2 regions of the Terribacillus saccharophilus genome follow, and region 2 is predicted to be linked to the other one. Evidence: riboswitches for the same ligand, from Rfam matches in the RefSeq annotation. Region 2 holds a riboswitch; the other holds the start of a gene.

Evidence for each region. A riboswitch is a leader RNA that binds a small molecule or an ion and turns the genes downstream of it on or off. The one in region 2 is predicted to bind S-adenosylmethionine.
Region 1: another riboswitch for S-adenosylmethionine. It lies ahead of GZ22_RS05230 (LLM class flavin-dependent oxidoreductase); the one in region 2 lies ahead of GZ22_RS01445 (iron-containing alcohol dehydrogenase family protein).

Annotation. Positions count from the first base shown of each region.
Region 1 is NZ_CP008876.1:1,011,863-1,016,028, forward strand. It holds gene GZ22_RS05220 (aldo/keto reductase) at 1-514, shown strand, start outside; gene GZ22_RS05225 (acyl-CoA dehydrogenase family protein) at 556-1,707, opposite strand; SAM riboswitch class I at 1,779-1,884, opposite strand; SAM riboswitch class I at 2,012-2,114, shown strand; gene GZ22_RS05230 (LLM class flavin-dependent oxidoreductase) at 2,205-3,608, shown strand; gene GZ22_RS05235 (methionine ABC transporter ATP-binding protein) at 3,605-4,166, shown strand, end outside.
Region 2 is NZ_CP008876.1:276,049-280,214, forward strand. It holds gene GZ22_RS01430 (DUF456 domain-containing protein) at 1-148, shown strand, start outside; gene GZ22_RS01435 (DUF3817 domain-containing protein) at 178-471, opposite strand; gene GZ22_RS01440 (carbon-nitrogen family hydrolase) at 566-1,348, opposite strand; gene GZ22_RS01445 (iron-containing alcohol dehydrogenase family protein) at 1,345-2,439, opposite strand; SAM riboswitch class I at 2,519-2,621, opposite strand; gene GZ22_RS01450 (pyridoxal phosphate-dependent aminotransferase) at 2,728-3,906, shown strand; gene GZ22_RS01455 (MBL fold metallo-hydrolase) at 3,946-4,166, opposite strand, start outside.

The DNA of each region.
Region 1 (4,166 bases), 740 kb from region 2:
TGTAGGCTCCAGTAACTTTGCAGCATGGCAGCTTGCCAACGCTCAAAATGCTGCAAAGAACCGACACTTTTTAGGGCTGGTATCGGAGCAGCATAAATACAATCTGAACTGTCGTTTTGCAGAATTAGAAGTACTGCCAGCAGCGAAACAACTTGGAATAGGAATGATTACTTGGAGTCCTCTGGATGGAGGTTTGCTCGGACGGAATGCTCTCAAAAAAATGCCGGGAAGTCGAAGTGATAAGATTGGTGATAAAATCAATGCGCAGAGAGCGCAATTGGAACAGTTCGGACAACTGAGTGAGGAATTAGGAGAAACACAGGATAATATTGCCCTGGCTTGGCAGCTTGCTAATCCTGCTGTTACAGCGCCAATTATCGGGCCGCGTACGGTTGAACAATTTGAAAGTACGTTACGTGTACTGGAAATCAATCTAGATGATTCTGTTTTAAAACGGCTGGATGAGATTTTCCCAGGTCCAGGCGGCTCGGCACCGTATGCATATGCTTGGTAAATAGAGAAACTCCTGGATCCACTATGGGATCCAGGAGTTTTTTACTGACGAAGCGCTGCATCCGCCAGCGAATAAACTACCGCATCATCAGTAGGCGGGTTATGTAATCCAGCCCGCACATCACGGAAATGTCGCTGTAGCGGGTTGTCTGCAGACAAACTTCTGGCTCCAACTATACGCATGCACAGATCCACAACTTCGTTAGCATTATTGGTGACAATATGTTTAGCGGCAGCTAAATCCGGACTCATTTCAAATCTCTTTTCAGGATGCTCTACCCACTTTCTAGCGGTAGAGTAAAGTACTTCTCTGGCATTGAAGAGTGCGAGTTCTATTTCACCAATTTTTCTTCTAACCTCTGGGACATCTTTAATTGGACCGGGCAAGGAAACCGGCTGGAATTCGGAAGCAAATTGAATGGTGTAGTCCCTAGCAGCAACAGCTATACCAAGGTACACAGCCGCAATCTGTAAGTACCAGCCTCTTGGAGTGGAAGTGCCTTTGTTCTCTTCCACAAGCAAAGCATCCTGATCCACAAGCACGTCCTCCAAAATCAAATCATCACTTCTTGTTCCTCTCATTGCGATGCTATTCCATGTTTCCTCCACTGAGACTCCTTCTAGAGAGTGATCGATCAAAAAGAAGCCTTTGTTTCCAGAAGGTAGTATAGTGGCGGTGGCAATGCTGTAGTCCAAAGCAACAGCCATGGAAGCGAAGGATTTACGACCATTGATCCGCCATTTTGAACCTTCCAGTTTTGCAGTCGTCCTCGGAGCTGCTCCCCTTGAAGGACTGCCTGTAGCGTTTTCTGTTTGTACTAAATTAAGAAGAATTTTGTCATGTACGATTTTGTTGTTAAGATCTTGAAAACTTTGTTCATCCCATTTTCTACTTTCGGCATTTTCCAGTACAATACCTAGCTGCCAGCCAAATGACAGAGCTGTAGGAGCATCGCCTTGAGCAAGTATCTCTTGAACTTGTAAGTACTCTACAAGGTTTAATCCTTTGCCCCCGTATTCCGTTGGCACAGTCAGCGACAAGAAGTCGTTCTCTTTTAAAGCTTGGAAGTTATCATAAGGAAATTCACCGCTTGCATCAATATGAGCTGCACGTAGCTTGAATTCTTCAGAAAGGTTTCTTGCTTGCTGTATCACTTGATCAAATACTTTCGTTTTTTCGGCGGTATCTCGCATTATCATTCTCCTTATCAACTAAATTAAAAACCTCTTTCCTGAGAAAGAGGTGAGGTTTATGTAAGCATTCTCTCTCATCTCTCAGACGTGTCAGTCTGCTGGACTTAGCACCTTACTTCAAACAAGCGGTTGCTGCAGGGTCGCTGGACCAGTTCCTACCCTGACTCTAGATAAGTTTGTTTATTCGGTTGTCGGCATAAATATAAGTCATATACGGAATATTGTCAATTATATATTTAATTTAGAAAACTTGATTGACAGGCAAAGTACTGTCCTGTATATTGAACTTTAATTCAATAAGCATTTCTTATCCAGAGAGGTGGAGGGACTGGCCCTTTGAAGCCTCGGCAACAGACTGCTGCAGTACTGTGCCAATTCCAGCAAGCTACTAGCTTGAAAGATGAGAAGAGAGTGGACGTTGTACGCCTGCGTCGACTAAGTAAGACCTCTTCTTATCCGAGAAGGGGTCTTTTATTTGTAAACATGGAGGGATAAAAATGGGAAAGCAAATCATTTTGAATGCATTTGATATGAATAGTGCAATGCATAACTCGCATGGATTATGGAAGCACCCGGAGAGTAAGCGTCATAGGCAGTATAAGGATTTGAATTATTGGGTTGAGCTGGCAAAGCTATTGGAGCGCGGTAAGTTTGATGCGATTTTTTTTGCCGATGTGCTAGGTGTATATGATGTTTATCGTAATAGTAAAGCTCCTTCTATTCGAGACGGCCTTCAGGTTCCTTTGAACGACCCTGCTTTATTGGTTTCAGCAATGGCCAGTGTTACGGATAATCTTGGATTTGCGGTTACGGTAAGCACTACATATGAACCGCCATTTGGGAATGCGAGACGTTTTTCCACATTGGATCATCTGACAAATGGAAGAGTTGCTTGGAATGTTGTGACTTCCTATTTACCGAATGCTGCTCGTAACTTTGGCTTGACCGACATGATTAAACACGATGAGCGGTATGAGATTGCTGATGAATTCCTGCAGGTTTCTTATAAGTTATGGGAAAGCAGCTGGGAGGAGGATGCAGTTGTTGAAGATATTCAGAATCAAGTTCTAGTAAATCCTAAAAAAGTGCATGAAATCAATCATGAAGGTCGATTTTTCCAGGTTGAGGGACCGCATCTGAGTGAGCCTTCGCCGCAGCGGACGCCTGTCATTTATCAAGCCGGTACATCCGAACGGGGGCGGGAATTTGCTTCCAAACATGCCGAATGTGTATTCGTTGGAGGACCTACGCCTGAACGTATCCGTTATTATGCAGAGGATATAAGGGAGAGAGCTGCCAAGCATGGACGGAATCCAGATCATGTTAAAATTTTCTCCTTCTTGAGCGTCATTGTAGCAAAAACAACAGAAGAGGCAAAGCAAAAATATCAGGAATACACGAGTCATTGGAGTTCAGATGCAGCCAAGGCACAATTTGGCGCAAGTGGCTATGACATATCCGAATATGAAGAGTTAGATCCTGACGAGCCATTTACATATGGCAAAACAACTGAAGGTGGCCACTATAAAGCAGCCTCGTTGACTAAGGATGCATCAAAGCAGCTGACAGTAGGCGAAGCATTGAAGCGATTCGATACGCCTGACAAAAGTTTGATAGTCGGGAATCCCCAAGAGGTAGCAGATGCTATCCAGCATCAATTCGTGGAATCAGGAGTTGATGGTTTTAATTTGAATCATCTTGTTACACCAGGAGATCTCGAGTCTTTTATTGATCTAGTTATCCCGATTCTTCAAGAACGCGGGCTTTATAAACAGTCTTATAAAACAGGTACTTTGAGAGAGAAACTGTTTGACTATGAATCAAGCAGACTTCCATCTGGGCATCCTGCAAGTAATTATAGACCGGTGAAAATACCGACAGGAGAGGGAGAAGAAAGGTGATAAAACTGGAGAACATTACAAAGAAGTACATCAACAAGGGCAAGCAAATCATTGGCGTTGATGATGTGACATTAACTGTTGAAGCTGGTGAAGTATTTGGAATCGTTGGTTACAGCGGAGCAGGCAAGAGTACATTGCTGCGCTGCATCAACTTGTTGGAAAAGCCATCGTCGGGAAAGGTCTTTGTTGATGGAGTTAATTTGCATGAGCTGTCGCCTAAGAATCTGCGAAAAGCCAGACAATCAATAGGTATGATCTTTCAAGGCTTTCATCTTGTCTCCTCTAAAACAGTATTTGAAAATGTAGCATTTGCATTAAGAGCTGCAGGAGCAGACAAAAAGCAAATAAAACAGCGAGTAGAGGAGCTGCTTGCCCTGGTGGGACTGGAGGATCGAAGAGATCAGTATCCAGCACAGCTTAGCGGCGGTCAAAAACAGCGGGTCAGTATTGCACGGGCGCTTGCAAATCAGCCGAAAATTCTTTTATGTGATGAAGCTACTTCTGCCTTGGATCCTGGTACGACAAAGTCGATTCTATCTTTACTTAAGAAAATAAACA
Region 2 (4,166 bases):
TGTGACAGAGCTTGTTCAAAGAAGAACACTGAAGGAAGCTATCTATTCTTCCATCGGCTCATTGCTGGGCTTCCTTGGCGGATCGATAGCAAAGATTGTAATTCAATTGATTATGATTATCTGGTTCTTTATAGCAGCTTTCGTATAAAAAAAGCGAGCATCTCTGCTCGCTTTTTCTTATGCGTATTCTGTTTTCTGCAATCGCATATCTAAGATGTAATAACCGAATGGAATGACGGATGCGATCAGAGCTAAAATTGCCCACTTCATTCCCCAGCCAACTTTCAAGGTCGTGTAACCGGTCCAAATGACGTACAGGACGAATAAACCGCCGTGGATGGCACCTATGTAGGTGACGAAAATCGGTATATCCATCATGTATTTTAAAGGCATTGCCATGAACAATAACAAAAGCAAGGAAGTCCCCTCGAGAAACCCGATGATACGGAACCATTTCAATGTCGCTTGCATGAAAGCCCTCCCAAAAACTATTTATAAATAGTATAAGCAAGCTTGCCCCTATTTACCACTCATCGGGAGAACTTGTCATAACATTGTCAAAATATCATGTTACATCATAGATGGACGGGCGTCTGTCCTGGAATACTGGGATACGGTTTCGCACGTCATCAACTTGGTCAAGATCTGCTTCGCCGTACAAAATTGTCTCTGCTTCTCCTGCCTCAGCGATAATTTCGCCCCATGGCCCAATGATCACACTGTGCCCGGCAAATTCATTGGCAGGGTCACTTCCTGCGCGATTACAAGCAACGACGTAGCATTGGTTCTCAATTGCCCGGCTGAGCAAAAGCGCGCGCCAGTGATCCAGTCGAGCTTTCGGCCACTCGGCAACGACGAAGAGCACTTGCTGATCGTGGATCATATGCGTGCGGATGAATTCGGGAAAACGGATGTCGTAACAGATGACACCAGCTGCTCGTTTATTTCCGATGGAAAAGGAAGCGGATTTGTCACCTTGGTTCAGAAACTTCTCTTCGTCCATCAATCGGAATAAATGAGCTTTATCATATTCATGGAGCAGCTCACCTGCTGGTCCGAAGACAAGCATCGTATTATAAACACCAGTATCGGTCTGCTTGGCGATGGAACCAGCGATAATATATTTTTGATGTGTTTTAGCTAGTCTGCTGATAAAGCGCTTTGTCGTTTCTCCCTCGGTATCACTTATATTATCGAGTCTTGTCAGGTCATAGCCGGTTGTCCAAAGCTCAGGCAGCACGAGGACATCGGCCTTTTCCTGTGCCTCATTTATTAACTCTTCCACTTTTCTGTAATTGGCTTCCGGGTCACCAAAAACGATATCATGCTGAATCAAAGCGAGTTTCATTGGGTCACTCCCTTATTCGCCGCAACGAATGTCTCAACACTTCGCATGGCTTCGACTACTTTTTCTGAATCGGATACATGCATGAAATGAATGGATTCACCTGGAGCGACAGCGCCGTCTGCGGCAATTTTCATCACCTTGTCCAAATCTTCTTTTACACCAAGTTCTTTAAGTACAGTTGGTAGTCCGAGTTTTTGATAAATCGGAAGCAAAGTGCGGATCTCTTCGAATTTCTCTTCCAGTGCAAGCTGAACAAGGATACCATAAGCTACTTTGTTTCCGTGCAGCTGCTCATGTGTTTCGGCAAGTCTTGTCAGTCCGTTATGAATGGAATGTGCGCCAGCAATTCGGCCATATTCATCACCGAAACCGCCAACCATACCGCCAGCCATAATGATCGTTTCTGCAACGCGGAGAAATGCACTGTCAGCACGTTTGCTTTGCAATGAACAAATAGCAGCATCTCCTTCGGCAATAAGGATATCCCGGCATAACTTCGCTGCGTTACGGGATATTTGGACAGCAAGCGGCTGATCAGTCATGTTTTCGGTAAGTGCATCCGCTTCGTACCACTTGGCCAATGTATCGCCAATTCCGGCAATTAGATAAGGCGCAGGTGTCGTAAGCAGAAGCTTCGGCTCGACTAGCAGCATAAATGCGCTGCGTGGGAATACGGTATATTCAACGAAATTACCTGCTTCATCATAAAAAACGCTAAGCGAAGCCCATGGAGAGCAGTTAGAAACAATTGTCGGAATTAAGATGACTGGAAGACCTGCATCATTAGCAGCGGCTTTGGCAGTATCCAACACTTTTCCGCCGCCAACACCGATTATGAATTGAGCAGCTTCGTCAGCTGCGATACCTGCAAGTCTCGCTGCTTCTGCATGTGTGCACTGGCCGTTATAAGCTACGCGTTTCACTGGCAAATCGATCGGATCCAAGAATGGGGAAGCAGCTTTCCAAGAAGCATCTCCGTGAATAAGCAACCCATTGGTCCAATTCAATTCCGAAAGCTTCGCTGGAAGGCTTTCCAATATATTATCCTCACAAACGTAATAATTCGGAGCGCCTTTTATGTTGATGGTCATGTTGTCACCTCATTGATTTTTTACATAAAAAAACTCTTCCAAGCGTATCTGGAAGAGGGAAAGGCCAATGTTATCCGTCCCCTTATCCCTCAGCATCTCGCTGTTGGAATTAGCACCGTGTGCAAATGCACCGGTTGCCGGGCTTCATAGGGCCAATTCCCTCCGCCTTCTCTTGATAAGAGTGTGTGATTCATGTATGATTTGTTCATTATCGCATTCTATTTCCAACACTGTCAAGATTGGTAATAGTCAGAATAGGAAGTGCGACACAACAGGAGAGTGAGTAAGATGGATTTTCCGTTTTCGGATGCATTAAAGCGATTGCCGGAGCAGTTTTTTGCCGGCTTAGTACATAAAGTAGGTTTACTTGAAAAAGAGGGGCACGATATCATCAAGCTAGGACAGGGGAACCCTGATCTGCCGACGCCGCAGCATATCGTTGAGAAACTAAAGGAAGCTTCTGATAATCCGGCTTATCATAAATATTCACCTTTCAGAGGGTTTGATTTTCTCAAACAGGCAGTCTGTGATTTTTATGATCGGGAATACGGTGTGAAATTAGATCCCACAACAGAAGTGGCCATCATGTTCGGCTCTAAAACAGGTTTGGTGGAAATCAGCCAATGTCTGTTGAACCCAGGTGACTTAGCACTGCTTCCGGATCCCGGGTATCCCGATTATATGTCCGGCATCGAACTGGCACAAGCACGGACATCGCTCATGCCATTAACAGCTGAGAATGACTTCCTGCCTGATTATGATGCTATATCTGATAGTGATCTAGAAGAAGCAAAGCTAATGTTCTTGAACTATCCGAACAATCCGACTGCTGCAACAGCAGATCAGAAGTTCTTCGATAAAACAGTGGAACTGGCGAAAGAGCATAAATTCTGTGTGCTGCATGATTTTGCTTACGGTGCACTTGGATTTGACGGAGAAAAACCACAGAGCTTCCTGCAATCAGAAGGCAGCAAAGAAGTCGGCATTGAAATGTACACCTTATCCAAAACGTATAATATGGCCGGCTGGCGCATTGCCTTTGCAGTTGGTAATGCATCTGTGATCGAAAGCATCAATCTGATCCAGGACCATGTTTATGTAAGTTTGTTTGGCGGTATGCAAGAGGCTGCTGCTTATGCCCTGACAACGGATCAGACATGCGTGGAGGAATTGGTTCATACGTATGAAAGCAGAAGAGATGCTTTCATCGGTCATTTACGCGCTATCGGCTGGGATGTACCAGAACCAAAAGGAACCTTCTTCGTTTGGCTGCCAGTTCCCCGTGGTTACACATCTGAGGAATTCGCTGATTTGCTGCTCGAAAAGGCACATGTTGCAGTCGCACCGGGTAATGGTTTTGGAGAATATGGAGAAGGATACGTTCGTGCAGGATTGTTGGATACAGAAGAAAGATTATTGGAAGCAGCGATGCGAATCGAAAAGCTTGGTATCTTCTCAAAAGCATAAGAAAGAGCCAGTCCCGAGTGGGACTGGCTCTTTTGTCTGTTAGGTTGACACTGCGCAGCGATTTGGGCCGGATTCGATATCGGCTTCGTCTGTGCTGTCAATGACGGCTTTTCCTTGATTTGTTTCTCGGATCAGCTGGTAACTATTCGGCTGCTGGGCAGGTATACTATCCAAAACGGAGGAAGCAAATTCGCCAGCATCTTGCAGCTGCAGTCTTGGATTATTTCTGTATAGATCCTCCATACGTGCTTGGACTGTGC